Regions from separate parts of the Exiguobacterium sp. SH0S7 genome, predicted to be linked through region 4. Evidence: riboswitches for the same ligand, from Rfam matches in the RefSeq annotation. Region 4 holds a riboswitch; each other region holds the start of a gene.

Region 1 (4,604 bases), 490 kb from region 4:
GCGTCTTGTTCGGGAGCACGTAGTCTTGGAACTTCTTGATTTCAAGCGTGTAGCCTTTTTCTTCATATTCGTCTTGGACGTGCTCTAAAATCTCGGCGTGTGGTACGTTCGACGCGCCGATGATGAGCGTCTTGTCGTCGCCCGAGCCTGATTCTGAGTCCCCGCCGCCACATGCCGCGAGAATTGTGAGTGCTGATGCTGCTGTCAATCCGAGTACTGTTTTCCATGATTTCATTATAAAACCCTCCATATGATTGTATTTGATTAAGCTGATCGCTTATCGATTTTTGAGACGAGTCGATCGCCGATGAACTGAACGACGAAGACGATGACTAAGATCAATACGGTCGCGACGAACGTGACGTCGCTTTGTGAACGCTGGAACCCTTCGAGGAACGCCAAGTTCCCGAGACCACCACCCCCGACGACTCCGGCCATGGCCGTGTAACCGACGATGGCGACGATCGTCACCGTGATGCCTGACACGATGGCCGGGAGTGCTTCCGGGAACAACACTTTATAGACGATCTGCCATTTCGTCGCGCCCATCGACTCGGCCGCCTCGATGACACCGCGATCGACTTCGCGGAGTGCGAGCTCGACCATACGTGCATAAAACGGGGCCGCACCGATGATGAGCGCCGGGAGCGCCGCCGTCGAGCCGAGCATCGTTCCGACGAGAAGGAGCGTGAACGGAATGAGCAAGATGATCAAAATAATGAACGGGATCGAGCGGAACACGTTGACGACCGCGCTGATGATCGTGTAAATCGGACGATTCTTCATCATGAGCGGTTCGTTCGTGACATATAAGAGCATGCCGAGGGCGAGACCGATGACGAATGTCGCGGCTCCTGCGACGAGCGTCATATAGAGCGTCTCCCACGTCTGTTCGAGCATGACTTGCCAATCTACATTAGGAAACATCGCTTTCTACCTCCACTTCCACTGCCTGCAATCGGATTGAGGCGATGGCCCGCTCGACTTCAGCCGGCTCTCCGATCAATTGGATGAATAGCGTTCCGAGCGCGCCGACTTGGGACTGCGTCACGTTACCGCCGATGATGTTGAAGCCGATGTCGTGCTGTTTCAACACTTCCGATAAAATCGGCTGTTCGGCCGTCTCGTTCAAGAACTTAAGTTTGACGATTTGGCCACTCGGATAACGTGCTTTCAAATGCTCGAACGTGAGCGACATGTCGTCGACGGCACCGATCTGTTTGACGAACTCTTTCGTGATCGGCTGTTCCGGATGTTGGAACACGTCCGCGACTTGGCCGGTCTCGACGACTTTCCCTGCCTCCATGACGGCGACGCGATGACAGATCTTTTGGATGACGTGCATCTCATGGGTGATGAGGACGATCGTCAGTCCGAGTTTCTTATTGATGCTGACGAGCAGTTCGAGAATCGAATCGGTCGTCTTCGGGTCGAGTGCGCTCGTCGCTTCATCGCAGAGGAGCACGTCTGGATTTGTAGCGAGCGCGCGGGCAATCCCGACTCGCTGCTTTTGACCGCCCGATAGTTGCGACGGATAGCTGTCTTCACGTCCGGCGAGACCGACGAGATCGACGAGCTCTTGGACGCGGCGTTTACGTTCACTGGCCGGTACCCCGATCAGTTCGAGCGGGAAGCTGATGTTCTCAGCGACCGTGCGCGACCATAATAAGTTAAAGTGTTGGAATACCATCGAGACGTTTTTGCGCACCCCGCGCAGTTCTTTCGGAGTGAGCTTCGTCAGCTCGCTCCCTGCGACGACGATTTCACCGCTTGACGGTGACTCGAGTCGGTTGAGCAGACGGATGAGCGTCGACTTCCCCGCCCCTGAATATCCGATTATTCCAAAAATTTCGCCGCTCTCGATTGTGAGCGACACATCATCGACCGCCTGGACTCGACCGTTCTTCGTGTCGAACCATTTGGCCACATTACGTAATTGAATCAATACCTTTCCCTCCTGACAACAAAAAAAGTACACACGTTTGAGCAAACGTGCGTACTTTATCGGTACGGACAACGATTGCTCTCATCTTCCAAGGTTCTCACCTTGCTGGAATTAGCACCATTTCGGATTGCTCCGCGGTTGCTGGGCGTCATAGGGCCAGTCCCTCAGCCTCTCTTGATAAGAGTGTTGTTTATTCGATTAGCTTTATAATAGCGACACATTATTTTCATGTCAAACTATTTTGTGCGAAAAATCAAAAAAAGGTGCCATCCGAGGATGACACAGAACGTAGCACCTTGAGTCACGGAAGGACAACCCATAGATGAAACTCTTTTGCCCGATCAGAGTGTTCATCCTTATATGGGGGATTCAAGCCATCCATCACTCGGCCTTAGAACGTACCATGCGGTTACGCGGTAGGTGTCCCTGCGCTTGATTTTTTTGGGGGACAATCGAAGGGAAGGTCCACCTAAAAGTCGCGTAAAGTGATGCACCGGCTGTTCTAAAACGTCTTGATGGCTGGAGAATCTCGTCCTATATTGTGTTCAAGTAAGATGTTGTAATGAATATACCATTCGTGAACTTTTTGTGTCAACTGATTATTTAAAATTTTCTGATTATTCTAATCATCCTATCTCATTTAACGAAAGATAGGACGTGCTGTACGTTTTGGAACGCATATAATCGGTCTTCGACTTGGCCGTCTTTAAGCTTTAACAGCGCCGGGACGCTCATCACTTGATACGCTTCTAACTCTTGCGGGATAAAGTTGGCGTCCTGCTTGTCAATCGCGAGTGTCGGGTCGACCGCTTCGACGACGGCGAGCATCCGCTCGGCCACAGCGCATGTTCCACACATCGGGGCGTATATATATAACAATCCGTCTGTAATCATTGTTCTCACCTCTTTTATAAGTATATGAATGTGAGCCGATCTGTTCAAAAGTTGTGCTCACCCCACGAATTTTCTGAATCGTTCAACATTTCCTGTTGACGCTTCACGAAAAGAGGCATAGTATGGTCATTAACTTTAACGCTTTCGTACATAACAGCATATACGTAGAAAAGGACAGGTGAATCGACTTATGACGGAACAAACGAAACTGACAGGCAAACAATTTTTGATGAACGTATTGAACGGACTCAGTCTCGCTATTTTAATCGCCCTCATCCCGAGCGCGTTGCTCGGTGAATTAACGAAAGCCATCTTACCGTATTTTCCGTCTTTGCAGTTCATCTTAGACGCGACGACGATCGCGATGCGCCTGCTCCCGGTCATCATCGGTGTCACCGTCGCGATGCAATTCGGACGCTCGGCGCTCGAGGCCGGGACGATCGGTATCGCGACCCAGGTCGGGAGCGGCGCTATCCGTATCGAGGAAGACGCGTTCCTCATGGCGGGAATCGGCGACGTCATCACGGCCGGTGTGACCGCCGCCCTCGCGACATATATGGTAATGCAGCTGTCGCCACGCTTAAAGACGTACACCGTCCTCGTTTTACCGATGACGGTCATCGTCATCGCCGGCGGAATCGGCATGTTCTTACTCACGTACATCTCACAGATCACGACGTACATCGGCACAGTCATCATGACGATGACTGAACTCCAACCGATCGTGATGGGCATGTTGATCGCGATGGCGTTCTCGCTCATCATCGTCTCCCCGATCTCGACGGTCGGGATCGCGACGGCGATCAGTCTGTCCGGTGTTGCCGCCGGGGCCGCTAACCTCGGCGTCGTCGCAGCCGGTTTTGGTCTCGCTATCGCCGGGTGGCAGATGAACGCGACCGGGACGTCGCTCGCTCACTTCCTCGGCTCACCGAAAATTCAAATGGCGAACTTCGTCCGTCGTCCGATCATGATGCTCCCTGTGCTCGCGAACGCGGCCATTCTCGGGGCGCTCGCCGGTATCCTTCGTATCGAAGGAACACCGATCAGTGCCGGATTCGGTGTCTCTGGACTGATTGGACCTGTCAACGCCCTGCACTTGATGCCAGGCGGATTCGCGCTCTGGAACGTCATGCTCGTCATCGTCTTGTTCGGCCTCATTCCGGTGACGCTCGGGATTGTCTTCTATCGCCTGTTCAACCGGACATCACTCATCCAGCCTGAACATTACCGCCTCGACTTCGACTAAATCAAAAAATCCCGGCTTCTCATAAAGAGAAACCGGGATTTTTGTTAGCCTTGAATCATCGTTTCATATTCTTCTGCCGACATGAGTTTGTCGACGTCCGTTGAATCGTTCAACTCGACTTCGATCATCCATGCGCCTTCGAACGGTGCTTCGTTGACAAGTTCCGGCGAGTCCGCGAGTGATTCATTCACCGCCGTGATTTTCCCAGAGATCGGTGCGTACAGTTCAGACACCGTCTTGACCGATTCGACCGAACCGAACGGCTCGTCGAGCAAAATCGTGCCGCCGACTTCAGGAAGTTCCACAAACACGATGTCCCCTAGTTCGCTTTGTGCGAAATCCGTGATCCCGATGCGGGCAACGCTTCCGTTCACTTCAACCCATTCGTGTTCTTTTGAATAACGTAGATTTGCAGGTACTTTGCTCATCTTGACTTCCCCCTCAAATAAATTAGAATCACATGTGTATTATAGCACTTAGCCCCAAACGTCTGTAAATGACTTTTCTGAAAAACCGACC
Region 2 (4,604 bases), on a different contig from region 4:
TCGGCACGTCGAACTCACCATCAAAGCGCCACGTCACGAGCTCTTGTTTGTGACGGACAAAAATTTTCTTGAAAGCATGCTCTTCGACTTCATCGATTTTGAACTCGATGTCGCTGAAGTATGGATCGGCTTTCAAATCGTTCATGTACTGTTCGGTTTGTTCCCAAGTGCCCGAGCACGTTCCGTTGATTCCTTCGGAAGAAATCAAGATACGCCCTTTGATCCCGAGGTCTTTACAGTACTTGAGGTGTTGTTGTGTTAGTGTTTCTGGGTCTTCGATGTTGACGTACTTATAGTACAGCAAGACCCGCATTGGTTTTGTTTCCATGTTATTGCTCCCCTGTGTTCAGTTTTTTGCAGGAAAACGAACGTTGGGTTGTGTCGTTCGACGAATGAACTTGCCTGCAACCACAAGTCCATTATTATATGATAGATATCACAGTGAAATTTCGCAAATACTTTTTATTTTTTTTTGAGGAGAGCAGGGAGATGCGTCCTCTTGAACGAATTCGGGTAAAAGGTAGTAACGAAAGCCGAAGGTGGAAACTGAAATGCTCACATCACTCCAACAATATATATTGAACATCATTGAATGGCTCCAAGGACTGCCGGGAGGTCCTTGGGCTGGACTCGGGGCCCCGTTCCTGGAAGCGATTTTCCCGTTTCTCCCGCTCGTCTTGATCATCTCGGCGAACGCGGCCACGTATGGCTTCTGGCTCGGTGTGCTCTTATCGTGGATCGGCAGCTTGGCAGGGACACTCCTCGTGTTCGCCGCCGTCCGTTACGTGTTCCGCAAACCGATGACGCGTTGGCTCGAAAAACATAAACAGGGTGTCTATTGGCTCGATCGCATCAACCATATGAGTCCAATCTCGCTCGGATTCTTATATTCGTTGCCGTTCATCCCGGTCAGTTTGATCACGTACTTACTCGCCTTGATTCAAATGCCGCTCCGGACGTTCGTATTGGCGGCCGGATTCGGGAAACTGCTCGTCGTCATCATCTTCTCGGTCATCGGTGATCAGTGGCAAGAGTTCATCCAAAGCCCGTTCCGCTTGTCGATGCTCGGCTTGCTCTTGCTCGTATTGTGGGCGATTAGCCGGGGTCTCGAAGAACTTCTCAAACGGCGCGCCTTCAAAAAACGGAACGAAGAGCTCAAACGTAAACGTGAAGCGAGAACATAAAAATCCTCGAAGGCGGCCGCCTTCGAGGATTTTTGCTCAGTTGGTTTTTTTGAAACGTGGGAAGTTGAAGACGATCGCCAAACCTCCGCAAATGAACAGGAGGAACGGATAGAACATATACGGGACGAGGGCGGGTGACGCCGTGTTCGTCAACTCGGCGGCGATGAGGAGCTGCGCCCCGTAAGGCAGAAGTCCTTGTACCCCGCACGAGAAGATGTCGAGTACGCTCGCTGACTTTTTCCGTTCGATGTCATACGTATCGGCGATATTCGCGGCAAGCGGGCCTGCTACGAGAATCGAGATCGTATTGTTCGCCGTCGCGACGTTCGTCGCACTGACGAGCCCGGCGATGCTCCATTCCGCACCAGCCCGGCGTTCAATCCGTGACGTGAGTGCGTCTCGTAAATAGGTGAGTCCACCGTTATATGAGATGAGCCCGACGAGTCCGCCCATGAATAACGTCAAGAGCGAAATCTCGGCCATCCCCATCATGCCGTCGGCCATCGCCGTGACGTAAGTCGTGACGGCCAAGCTTCCGTCAATCAGCCCGATGATGCCAGCGAGCGCGATGCCGCCGAGCAAAACGAGGATGACGTTCAGTCCGGTCAAGGCGAGGGCGATGACGGCGAGATACGGAATCAATTTGTACCATTCGAACGCGGCCACTTCAATCGTCGATTCTCCGCTTGAGAGAACGGCTAACAGGACAGTCGTGATGATTGCGGCCGGGAGCACGATCCAAAAGTTGGTCCGGAACTTGTCGCGCATGTTCGTCCGTTGTGTCCTTACGGCAGCGATTGTCGTATCCGAGATGAACGACAAGTTGTCTCCGAACATGGCCCCGCCGACAACGGCCGCGGCCGCGATTGCGATATTGACCCCGCTCTCTTGATGGATGCCGAGCGCGATCGGGGCAAGCGCGGCAATCGTACCGGTCGATGTGCCCATCGCCATCGAGATGAAAGCAGCGATGACGAACAGTCCGCTCAGTAAGAGTGACGGTGGCAGGAACGTCAAGGCCGCATTGACCGTCGCGTCAATCGCACCGATTGCACCGGCGACGCTCGAGAACGCGCCGGCGAGCAGGAAGATGAATATCATGATCAAGATGCCTGGATTACCGGCGCCTTGTGCGATACGCTCGACGGTCTGAGTGACGCTTCCTTTCGTCATCATCGCAGCGACAATTAAAGCGATCAACGCCGCGATCAGTACCGGAAACTTGTAAAAGTCGCCATAATAAATACCTGCTCCGATGAAGAAGACGAGGAAGACGAGCAAAGGCAAGAGTGCCCATTTGTTAGCTGTTGGTTGTTCCAATTGATTCACCTCATTTAATAGAATAGAAAAAAAGAGCCTTCCGAAAAAGGCTCTCTCTGTAAGAGACACCCTTTTCATCTTTCGAGCAGAACGCTCGCTGGATTTGGCACAGGTTACCCGCTGCCGAGACATCTAAGGGCCAGTCCCTCCGTCTCTCTTGATAAAAAGTCGTCATGATGTAGTTGTTAGACACGTTTCCTAACGTACCTGTTTCAAATCGGGTTGTCAACAGAAATTCCCCTGCGCCAGTGGACGCGGGGGGAAGTCATGTCGTCAAAAAGTTGTAATGGGCGACGCGGTTACGACCGGCGTACTTACCGCCGACGTAAAGGGCCCGGTCAGCGTTACGGATCGTATCGTCAAGCCGTTTGTCGCCGAACGCTTGAATCGTATCGACACCGATCGAGGCGGTCACGGGAATATCGACCCCATCGACACGGAACGGCTTATCTTCAATCTTCTGCCGAATCCGTTCGGCGATATCGACGGCTTGGTCGACGTCGCAATGATTGAGCAGCAATATGAACTCCTCGCCCCCGTAACGGGCCGCAAAGTCATCGGTCCGGAGCACTTGCCGAATTCGCCGCCCGAACTCTTGGAGCACGCTGTCTCCGACTTGGTGACCGTGCGTGTCATTAATTTTTTTAAAGAAGTCAATGTCGAGCATCGCGACCGAGATCGGGTACATCGAACCGTCCGAGATTTGTTGAATCCCATACTCGTAGAACGCGCGCGCGTTGGCGAGCAGCGTCAAGCTATCGGTGCGGCTTTCCGTGTATAGGCGGTCGCGTTCGTGGCACCGGCTGATCGTTCGGTTGAATGATTTCAACAATTTTACCATCTCGTTTTGAATGATGGGCGGATAGCCATAGACGTGTTCACCGATCATGACGATGCGTGTGCGGATCCCGTCAATCTCTTCTGACTGGACCGAGATGAAGCTGTGGTAGTCGTCATGAAACGCATCTGACAACGCTGCGTCCCATTCGAAACGCATCTCATAATCGACAGACTTGGCGTGTGGATGGCGCGCATCCATCAAGTCGAAGACGAGCGGACGGTCGATTGGCTGTCGCGTCAACAAATCGAAATAGAGCGTTCGGTCGAACAGGACGAACTCGACAAACCCTTTATCATATTGGTTGAGGCGCTCACATTGACTCAAGAACACTTCAATCGCCTGAGCCTCGCTTTGAGACAGGGAGACTGCCTCTTTCGCTTCATCGTACTGTTCGATCAATGACTTGAACGCGTCCTGGCGCCCTTTTTGAATCATCAACCGCTTAATAAAGAACGTGAGGGCGGCCGCGATGCTACTGACGACGAGCAAGTTCGTCTCACGGAAGAACGACGCGGCAAAGATGAAGACGAAACTGACGATATACGTGTAAAAAGCGATACTCAGAAAATCTCGGACCGGAATATCGACGCGGAACCACCAGCCGACTTGATATTTTTGGACAATCGTGTTCAAGATGATGGCGCTGATCAGACCGAGGAGCGGGACGAACGAATCCTGCGAATAGAAGCCAAGACCGGTCTCACCGCCGAGTGCCAAGTAAACACTTGCCGGGATGGCGATTTCTAAAAATGACGTGATCGCGTTCCACGGATAAGTGAACCGGAAGCGGCGGAGCGCGACGCGCGGTTTTAAGTTGGCGAACTGAAAGACGAGGAGTCCAATTTGGTTGACGAGGAGCGCCGTCTCAAAATCAAAGAATAAAAAGATGATGAGGACGATGCTTTCTGAAAACGTGAAATAGACGCCTTTCCGTTCAATCGAGTCCATTTGGAAAATGATGACGAGCAACGCGATCAAGATGAACGGAAGCGGCTCGATCGCCGGAACATCAAGGACACCGGTTGTAAACAAAGTGATGGTCAGTAAAACGATCAAACTCCAAATGCTCCAACCGAGGACGGACATCTTGCGAAAATGATTCATAGTTCCCTCCTGTGTGGGAAAAGTCTTCTCATATGTATGGTAGGAGATTCGGCACGGTTGCGCCCGAGTCCTGCCTATTCATCATAATGGCTGAATTCTAGCATTGAGTCTACATCAAATATCCTCTATAATGAAGTTGCTTTTCAACCACATAG
Region 3 (4,604 bases), on a different contig from region 4:
GGTCTAAAATGACGAGCTCGTCCCGGGACGGTTCGAAGCGAATGTTTTGGACTGTCATACGCGTACCCCCGCTAACAGCGTCACTAATTCATCGATTGTCCGGACATCGTGGCGCTGTTTAATGAGCGTCGTGCCGAGCGTGAGCGCTTCCCGTTTCCGCTCGAGCCGGACCGTTTCCGGTAACGTCTCGAGGTCATTGACTCCTGCGAGGCCGATGGTGCGGCGAATCAGTTCGCATCCGGCATAGCCGATCGTGTCGCTAAAGATGGTTTGAAGTAGTTCATCGACGAACCCGTCCGTGTTGAACGGTTCGACCGCCGTCTCAAACTTCGTCCGGAACGTCTTTTCAAACGTCTCCCATACCGTCAATACGTCGGTGAACCGCTCGAACCGTTTGAGTGGGTCATGGAACGTCGATAGCGTCAAATGGGCGACGATTTGCCCGATGTCAAAGCCGAACGGTCCGTAAAAAGCGAACTCTGGATCGATGACTTTCGTCTCTTGTTGCGTCGCGAAGATGCTGCCTGTATGTAAGTCCCCGTGCAAGAGCGCGTCGTGTTTCGTGACGAAACCGACTTTCAGTTTCGTGACCTCCACTTTCAATTTCTGGTCACGCCAAAGCGCTTCGACGTCCTGACGGAGCGCGGTTTCGATGTTGTTCGACTCGGCATCTTTGTACGGATCGGTGAAGATCAGTTTTTCAGTGATGTCGCACAGTTCCGGGTTGTAATAATCCCGTTCTTTCCGCTTCTTCTCGATTGGGCCGGCCGCATAGTCGGACGTCTCAAACAACGTCTGCCCTAAAAACTCACCGATGTGACGGGCGAGTTCAGGATACGCTTTCCCTTCCAAATAGCCCGTCCGGACGATATCAAAGTCGGACAGGTCCTCTAAAATCGTGTAGGCGAGCGTCCGATCACTGCCGAGAACGACCGGGACGAAACGCGGGACGACACTGGCGAATTCGCGCAACGCAAGCTGCTCGATCCACGCCCGTTCAAGTGTGAGCGGCCAACTCTCGCCGACGACTTTCGCATACGGTAGCGCCTGCTTGACGATGAGGCTCGTTTCGCCTTGACGGATGCGGAAGACGAGGTTCAAGTTGCCGTCCCCGATCTCCTCACAATGCGCGATGCCCCCGTCTTCGAGTAACCCTAACGTTCTGACGTGCTCGACGACTGTCTGTTCTGTAAATGGTTGATAAGCCATGTCTGTTTCCCCTTTCGGTATATTCCCCACAAAAAAAGCCCCTTTCTCCGCGAGAAAGAGGCACAGCCGTAACGGATGTTCCTCTCATCTGTCAGACGTATGTCTGGTGGATGTAGCACCGTGCCTACTGGTCGGTTGCTGCGGCGTCATCGGGCCAATTCCCTCTGCCAACTCGCGATAAGAGTGTCGTATTCGATTGTGTGAACTTGTTGTGATGAATATTACGGACTCGACCCCACCTTTGTCAACGGCAATTTGCTGGAGCAACGGTCACTTTTTTTATGCATATATAGTAACAACGAACTCAAACTTTTTTTCTCAAAAAAAGGAATTGACGAACCGGATATTGTGTGACAAAATTCAATTAAATTTCACAACTTCAAAATACATTCTTATCAAGAGCAGACGGAGGGGACAAGCCCGATGATGTCGCAGCAACCGACCCGATTGGGCACGGTGCTAATTCTTGCAGCGTAAGCTGAGAGATAAGAGTTCATTTTTTTATGATGACCTCTTGCCTCGGCATGGGGTCATTTTTTGTTTGACCGGAAGGAGGAACGAACATGAGTATTACTGCCACATATGAAATCAGCCGGACGGACCGCGTCGCGACTGTCGCCGAGAAAATCGCCCTCGAACTGACCGTCGGCACGTGGACGGAACTGCCTCACCTAGAGCAAGAACAATTAAAGGCGTATCGGGGCGAGGTCGTCTCAACGACGCATACGGAAACAACGAGCCGCTTCACAATCCGTTATCCGCTCCATAACGTCACGCCCGACTTCTCATCCATCTTGACGACGACGTTCGGGAAATTATCGCTCGATGACTCGGTACGCTTGATCGACTTGACGTTACCCGAAACGCTTGCATCTGAATTCCCCGGAGCAAAGTTCGGTGTTCAAGGCGTTCGTGAGTTGCTCGACGTACATGATCGCCCGCTCGTCATGAGCATCTTTAAAGGGATCATCGGCCGTGATTTACGCTTCTTAGAACAGCAACTTCGAGACCAGCTCGCCGGCGGCATCGACATCGTCAAAGATGATGAAATCCTATACGACAACCCGCTCACTCCGTCGCTTGAACGAGCTAAAATCGGAGCGGCCGTCATCCAAGAACAGTTCAAAACGACCGGGAAACGTTCGCTCTATGCCATCACGCTCAGCGGTCCGGTGTTCGGGCTGCGTGACCAAGCGCTCCGCTTGATCGAGGCGGGCGCGACGGCACTGTTGTTCAACGTCTATACATACGGGCTCGACACACTCCGCGAACTCGCGAGCGATCCAACAATTAACGTCCCGATTTTGGCGCATCCCGCGTTCGCCGGGGCCTTGACCGGCTCGATCAGCCACTCGCTCTTGCTCGGAAAATTGATCCGCCTCGCGGGGGCCGACTTGACGCTGTTCCCGTCCCCATACGGTTCACTTGCGACACCGCCTGATGAGGCGTTCACGATTCGGGATGGCAGTGCTCGGCCGCACTGGACGAAGCCGATTCTACCGGTCCCGTCGGCCGGCATCCATCCGGGGCTCATCCCGGACATCATCCGTGATTTCGGCACAGACGTCGTCATCAACGCCGGTGGCGGCATCCACGGTCACCCAGACGGCGCGGCTGCCGGGGCCCGGGCGTTCCGACAAGCGATTGAGCAAGTATTAGGCGTGGCGAGCCAGACGAACGAGCTCGAGTCCGCGCTAAAGGCGTGGTCAAAACAATGACGATTCACATCTTGTGTGACTTCGATGGGACGATCACGGCCGAGGACAACATCATCGCTTTGATGCGGGCGTTCGCACCGCCCGAATGGCACGCGCTCAAAGACGACGTGCTCGCTCAAGACATCTCGATCCGCTCCGGGGTCGGACAGATGTTCCAGCTGTTGCCGAGCGCTGACGCTTCGGCGTACCGTGACTACTTGCTGGACCGCATCACCTTGCGCCCAGGGTTCTCGACGTTTTTGGCAGAAGTCCGGCAACAAGTTTGGAAGTTCGACGTCGTCAGCGGCGGCATGGACTTTTTCGTGCACCCGATCTTGCAAGACCACGTCGCGCCGGACCACATCTACTGTAACGTCGCCGACTTCTCGGACGAGACGGTACGCGTCGACTGGCCCTACGCCTGTGACGCGCATTGTACGAATGATTGTGGTTGCTGCAAACCGACAATCGCCCGGACGATCGTCGATCCCGTTGATCGCTTGATCGTCATCGGTGACTCGGTGACCGACTTCGAGATCGCCAAACGGGCCGATTTCGTCTACGCCCGTGGGCAACTCATCACGCTCTGTGAAGCGGAAGGCATCGCCTACGCCCCGTTCGAGACGTTCGACGACATCACCCATCACATGAAGGAGGTGCACGTATGAGCGTGACCGCACGTTGGCTTGAACTCGCCGACATTAAAGACGAACTCGCCGCGCGCGACTGGTTCCCAGGAACGAGTGGCAATTTGGCGATTCGTGTCTCCGACGACCCGCTGACCTTCCTCGTCACGGCGAGCGGACGCGATAAACGAAAACGGACCACGGACGATTTCGTCCTCGTCGACGCGGCCGGTCGCTTGCTTGGCGAACAAACTGGCAAACCGTCCGCTGAGACGCTGCTACACGTCGAGGTGTTCAACAAGACCGCGGCGGCGTGTTCACTCCATGTGCACACAGTCGACAACAACGTCATCTCCGAGCTCCACGCCGTGAACGGTGAGGTCGTCTTCACGGGGCAAGAGATCATCAAGGCACTCGGGTATTGGGAAGAGGACGCGGTCGTCCGGGTCCCAATCATCGACAATCATGCCGACATCCCGACGCTCGCGGCCGCCTTCGCGCCTCACGTCCATTCAAACGCCGGTGCCGTCCTCATCCGTAATCACGGCATCACGGTCTGGGGCGAGACGCCGGATGCGGCGAAGCGCTATTTAGAAGCATACGAATTTTTGTTCAGCTACACGTTAAAACTACGCGCCTTAGGCGTCCATTCATAAGGAGGAACTTTCTATGGCAACTGTCTATTTCCAACAAACTGAAGAACGTCTCGTCGACCAATCTGAAGTGAACGTATTTTTAGAATCGCGCGGCATCCTGTACGAGCAGTGGGACATCGCTAAACTTCCGATCGCGCTTCAAGAAAACTACGAACTGACGGACGAAGACAAGCAAGCCATCCTCGCAACGTTCCGTGACGAGATTCAAGACGTGTCAGAGCGCCGCGGCTATCAAACGGCCGACGTCATCTCGCTGTCTGACGCGACACCGAACTTGGACGAACTGCTTGTCAACTTCCAAAAGGAACACCATCATACGGACGACGAGGTCCGCTTCATCGTCAGCGGTCACGGCATCTTCGCCATCGACGACGCCGAACGCGGTTACTTCAACATCGAGCTCAATCCGGGCGATT
Region 4 (4,604 bases):
CCTCATTGATCGATAGGCCGGCACCCATCGCGAAGTTCGTGTTGATGGCCGCGAGCGCGACTTCCGGGAGCTGGGTCGGGAGCTGTGACGCCTCGAGCTCGATGAATTCGAGGTTGAGCGGGTTCTCGGCGATGTCACGTTTCGTCGCCTTGTCCGTCAATCCTTCTTTCAAGGTGATGAGTCCGGCCGTCTCATACAGGCGCAGCGCCCGAAGTTCGTTCGCCGGGTCGTTCGGGACGGCGACTTTATCGCCCTCCTTCAACTCCTTGATGTCCGTCAGCTTGTCCGAATAGAGCCCCATCGGGAAAGCGACCGTCTTGAACACGTCGTCGATCTTATAGCCTTTGTCCGCCTTCTGCAGCTCGAGGAACGACAGCGTCTGGTAACTGTTCACGTCGAGACTGCCTTCGTCGAGTGCGGTGTTCGGCGTGTTGTAGTCGTTGAACACCTTGATGTCGAGCTCGAGGCCATCCTCGGCCGCGAGTTCTTTTACTTTCTCGGCGATCTGCTGGTGCGGCCCACCCGTCACGCCGATCGTGAGGGCTTCTGTGCTGAGCGATTCGCTCGCGTCCGATTGGCCGCACGCCGACAAGGCGATGGCCGCGAGTAGAGATGTTCCTGCGAGTACTGTTTTCTGTTTGATGTTCATGAATGATTCCTCCTCCAAAATAAAAGCCCGCTACTCATAAAGAGTGGCGGGCACGACAAGTCAAAGACAGTCGGACACGCTCATCTCCCAGACGTTTCGTCTGTTGGAATTAGCACCATGATCATTACGATCTGGTTGCCGGGTTTCATAGGGCCAGTCCCTCCACCACTCTTGATAAGCTATCGGTCTTATTTAATTGTTATCATCTTACTTTTAATTCTTTTATTTGTAAACAGAAAATACTAAATTTTCAAAAATTATTTTCAAATAGTCAATATCGAGCGTTACGGGTGAACGTTGCAACTCGGTCTCGACCCGGACCGCGTCGACCAGTTGCGGTATGTCGGCCGGCACGAGTCCGAGCGTCTCAAGTGACGTCGGCGCGCCGATCCTGGCGAGCCACGCCTCTAAATATGGGGCGTCAGACGAGCCACGCAACCGTTCTTGGACAAGGAGGCCGAATCCGACCTTGTCGCCATGTAAGAACGGGTGGGTCGACTCGAAGCGGCTGAGCGCGTTGTGAACGGCGTGGGCGACGGCAACGCGTGTCCCGGCGTCCCCGAAACCACCGACGGCGCCGCCGACGGCGAGGATGTGATCGACCGCGAACCGGGTCTCTGGCCCATACGCGGTGAAACTGGACTCACTCAAGTCGAGTTCGACGAGCCGGCCGCATTGCTCGGCCAAGGCGAGACCGGTGTTGACGCCGGCGTCAGGCGAACTGTCGCCGCTCAAATAGCGGGCCTCGTAAAACTTGGCGACCGTGTCGATGACGCCGGCCCGGAAGTAGTCGTACGGCGAGTCGGTCACGACCCTTGCGTCGACGATGACCCGCTCGATGACGACGCGGAACACGTCGTAGCGGACGTATGCCCCTTGCTCGTCATAGATGACGCTGAGCGGCGTGAAGGCGGCACAGTTCGAGGCGAGCGTCGGGATGACGATCAGCGGGACACCTTGCCGGTAAGCGACGAGTTTCGCCGTGTCGACGAGCTTACCCCCACCGATGGCAATGAGGACGTCCACATTTTTCAAACGGAGCCGTTCGACCTCAGCGTCCGTGCATTCGCCGCCGAACAGCGATGTCGGATAGGCAGTGATCGCTGGCAGGACGCGCTTGACGACGTCAAAACCGTTCTGTCCGCGCAGCACGTGAGCACGACGGCCATCGATCAATTCATCGAGCCGCTCGAGCGCGTCATCCGCATGGTCGTACTCGAGCACGGCTTGGCGGATCATGCCCGGACCTCTTCATACGTCGCAAACAGTTTCTCGATCCGCTCGACGGCCTCGTCGATCTTCGGCTCGGCGGAGACGAGCCCGAACCGGACGTACCGCTCGCCTTCTGAGCCGAAGAAATAGCCCGGCGTCACGGCGACCCCTGCCTCGTGGAGCAGCTTATGGGAGAACGATTTGGCGTCCCCGTCCGGCACTTTCGCCCAGACGAAGAACGAGCCACTCGGGGCCGTGATGTCCCATCCGGCCTGACGTAACCCGTCGACGAGCCGGTCGCGGCGGGCCTCATACAACCGTGACAAGTCGTCCCGGAGCGAACGCGGTGACTCGAGCGCGGCGATGGCCGCCTCTTGGATGGCCGAGAACACGCTCACATGGACGTGGTCCTGGTACGTGTTGATCGCCTCGATGATGTCGCGGTTGCCGACGGCGAAAGCGACCCGCCAGCCGGACATGTTGAACGCCTTCGACATCGTATACACCTCGATGCCGATGTCTTTCGCACCCGGCGCCTGCAGGAAGCTCGGCGGGACGTGACCGTCGAAACCGATGCTGCCGTAGGCGAAGTCGTGGACGACCATGAGGTCATGCTTATTCGCGAACCGGACCGTGTCGTCAAAGAACGCGGGCGACGCGACGGCGCCGGTCGGATTGCTCGGGTAGTTCAAATACATGAGTCGCGCCCCCTGCGGATCGAGCGTCTCGTAATCAGGAAGATAGCCGTTCTCTTCCCGGAGGACGAGGTCGTGGACGACCGCTCCGGCGAGACGTGCCCCCGAGATGTAGTCCGGATAGCCCGGGTTCGGTAGCAACATGCCGTCACCTGGTTCGAGCACACATTGCGGGAGCGTGATGAGTCCCGACTTGCTGCCGATCAAGATGGCCACTTCGGTCTCGGCATCGAGCGCGACGCCGTATTCGGTCTGGTAGAATGTCGCGACCGCTTGCTTCAGGCGCGTCTGTCCCCGGAACGGTCCGTATTGGTGCGTCGCCGGGTCGAGCAGGGCCGTCTGCAGCGCCTCGCAGATCGAGGCCGGTGTCGGCAAGTCGGGCGTCCCTTGGCCGAGCCGGATGACGTCGCGGCCTGAACGCTCGAGTGCGGCGACTTCGGCGGCGAGTCCGACGAAATGCTGGGGTGGTAACGTTTTAAGTAGCTTCGAGCGTCTGTCTGTCATGAATAGTCCTCCTATGCAAAAACACCCCTTTCCGCGGAAAGGGGTGTCGAGATACGGACGTATTCAAACAACCACCTTTCCATCTCTCAAGGTCACCTTGCTGGAATTAGCACAGTATTGAAACAATCTGTTGCTGAAGCTTCATCGGGCCAGTCCCTCCGCTTCTCTTGATAGAAAGTGTTTTTATATGCAATTGATAATTTCTGTAATATGTCATTTAGTAAACCAAACGTTACCAACCTTGTCAATCCTTATTTCAAAAATTCCTTACCGCTATTGAATCCCGGTAAAAAAACGTTCATAGTAAAAGGTGAACGTTATTCTGCAAAATTTACAGCATGAGGGGATAGACCATTGGAACTAAACCGTCAGTTAATATGGAAGTTGAGCGTGATCGGACTGATCCTGCTCGTCCTATGGAAAGTCATCAGCGAGCCGGACACGATTTCTCGGGTCCTGCAGTATGCGTTTCAGCTGTTGACGCCGATCATAATGGGGATTGCCATCGCGCTGCTCCTCAACACCGTCCTATCCTATATAGAAGAGCGGTTCCACTTGAAGCGTTATCAAGGCTTGTTGATCGTCTACGTCACGTTCATTGGGATCCTCGTCGTGTCAGCGGTGACGCTGTTCCCACGCATCTATTCGAGTGTCGCCTCTCTCATCGAGGAGCTCCCGTTTTACATTCGCCAAATCGACGGCTTTCTCGGGCAGCTGAAAACGTATGTCGAGGAGTATAATGCGACGCTTGCCCAGGCCATCGACTTCAATCGGTTCGAGGAACGGTATTCCGGATGGGTCGAGACGGCCGTCGTGTCTTCGGTCGGTTACGTATCGAGCTTCACGATGACGTTGATCAACTTGCTGATCGGGATCGTCATCTCGATCTACTTGTTGAAAGACAAGGAAGTGTTCGCCCGGATGTTCAAGCGTCTGCTGTATGCGATGTTCCCGGTCGCTTCGGCGAAGACGACGATCGACATCTTCCAAGAGATGGACTATATCTTTAAACGCTACATCATCGGAAAGTCGCTCGACTGTCTCATCATCGGCGTGATGGCTGTCATCGGGCTCTTGATCATCGGTGCACCTTACGCGCTCTTGCTCGGTGTCATCATCGGGGTGCTGAACTTCATCCCATACGTCGGACCGCTCTTAGGGATGATCCCGGCGTTCATCATCACCTACTTCTACGACCCGTTCACGGCCCTGCTCGTCTTGTTGTTCATTTTCTTGCTGCAACAGTTCGACGGACTTTGGCTCGGGCCGAAAATTCTCGGCGACAGCGTCGGGATCACCCCGTTCTGGGTCATCACATCGATCATCATCGGGGGGAGCCTGTTCGGCCTCGTCGGGATGTTCATCAGCGTACCCGTGACCGCGATGATTCAAGTCGTCTTGTCCCGGTTGATCGATTATCGGCTCACCCGAAAGAATTTAAATGAACTGTTATGACGCAAGTCAAAATATGTTGACACATTTCAATAATCTGTCATACAGTTGAAAAGAAGAGTAAACTTACAGAAAGGAGGACCCGCCATGTC

Evidence for each region. Region 4 has a riboswitch for S-adenosylmethionine ahead of EVJ22_RS00325 (aminotransferase class I/II-fold pyridoxal phosphate-dependent enzyme). Riboswitches for the same ligand answer to the same signal wherever they lie in the genome.
Region 1: linked by a shared signal. The riboswitch ahead of EVJ22_RS02810 (methionine ABC transporter ATP-binding protein) and the one ahead of EVJ22_RS00325 (aminotransferase class I/II-fold pyridoxal phosphate-dependent enzyme) in region 4 are both predicted to bind S-adenosylmethionine.
Region 2: linked by a shared signal. The riboswitch ahead of EVJ22_RS13015 (Na+/H+ antiporter NhaC family protein) and the one ahead of EVJ22_RS00325 (aminotransferase class I/II-fold pyridoxal phosphate-dependent enzyme) in region 4 are both predicted to bind S-adenosylmethionine.
Region 3: linked by a shared signal. The riboswitch ahead of EVJ22_RS08900 (2,3-diketo-5-methylthiopentyl-1-phosphate enolase) and the one ahead of EVJ22_RS00325 (aminotransferase class I/II-fold pyridoxal phosphate-dependent enzyme) in region 4 are both predicted to bind S-adenosylmethionine.

The regions. Positions count from the first base shown of each region.
Region 1 covers NZ_SJVA01000001.1:543,968-548,571, forward strand. Annotated here, with positions in the region: gene EVJ22_RS02800 (MetQ/NlpA family ABC transporter substrate-binding protein) at 1-235, opposite strand, end outside; gene EVJ22_RS02805 (methionine ABC transporter permease) at 265-927, opposite strand; gene EVJ22_RS02810 (methionine ABC transporter ATP-binding protein) at 917-1,945, opposite strand; SAM riboswitch class I at 2,024-2,129, opposite strand; gene EVJ22_RS02815 (thioredoxin family protein) at 2,582-2,839, opposite strand; gene EVJ22_RS02820 (PTS sugar transporter subunit IIC) at 3,030-4,085, shown strand; gene gcvH (glycine cleavage system protein GcvH) at 4,130-4,513, opposite strand; gene EVJ22_RS02830 (arsenate reductase family protein) at 4,562-4,604, opposite strand, start outside.
Region 2 covers NZ_SJVA01000012.1:11,072-15,675, forward strand. Annotated here, with positions in the region: gene trhO (oxygen-dependent tRNA uridine(34) hydroxylase TrhO) at 1-328, opposite strand, end outside; gene EVJ22_RS13010 (TVP38/TMEM64 family protein) at 552-1,184, shown strand; gene EVJ22_RS13015 (Na+/H+ antiporter NhaC family protein) at 1,221-2,504, opposite strand; SAM riboswitch class I at 2,576-2,671, opposite strand; gene EVJ22_RS13020 (GGDEF domain-containing protein) at 2,770-4,449, opposite strand.
Region 3 covers NZ_SJVA01000004.1:142,795-147,398, reverse strand. Annotated here, with positions in the region: gene mtnA (S-methyl-5-thioribose-1-phosphate isomerase) at 1-58, opposite strand, end outside; gene mtnK (S-methyl-5-thioribose kinase) at 55-1,209, opposite strand; SAM riboswitch class I at 1,291-1,393, opposite strand; SAM riboswitch class I at 1,599-1,701, shown strand; gene EVJ22_RS08900 (2,3-diketo-5-methylthiopentyl-1-phosphate enolase) at 1,773-2,927, shown strand; gene EVJ22_RS08895 (2-hydroxy-3-keto-5-methylthiopentenyl-1-phosphate phosphatase) at 2,924-3,574, shown strand; gene EVJ22_RS08890 (methylthioribulose 1-phosphate dehydratase) at 3,571-4,188, shown strand; gene EVJ22_RS08885 (1,2-dihydroxy-3-keto-5-methylthiopentene dioxygenase) at 4,202-4,604, shown strand, end outside.
Region 4 covers NZ_SJVA01000001.1:58,436-63,039, forward strand. Annotated here, with positions in the region: gene EVJ22_RS00315 (MetQ/NlpA family ABC transporter substrate-binding protein) at 1-649, opposite strand, end outside; SAM riboswitch class I at 727-830, opposite strand; gene EVJ22_RS00320 (iron-containing alcohol dehydrogenase family protein) at 872-1,888, opposite strand; gene EVJ22_RS00325 (aminotransferase class I/II-fold pyridoxal phosphate-dependent enzyme) at 1,885-3,060, opposite strand; SAM riboswitch class I at 3,137-3,237, opposite strand; gene EVJ22_RS00330 (AI-2E family transporter) at 3,415-4,515, shown strand.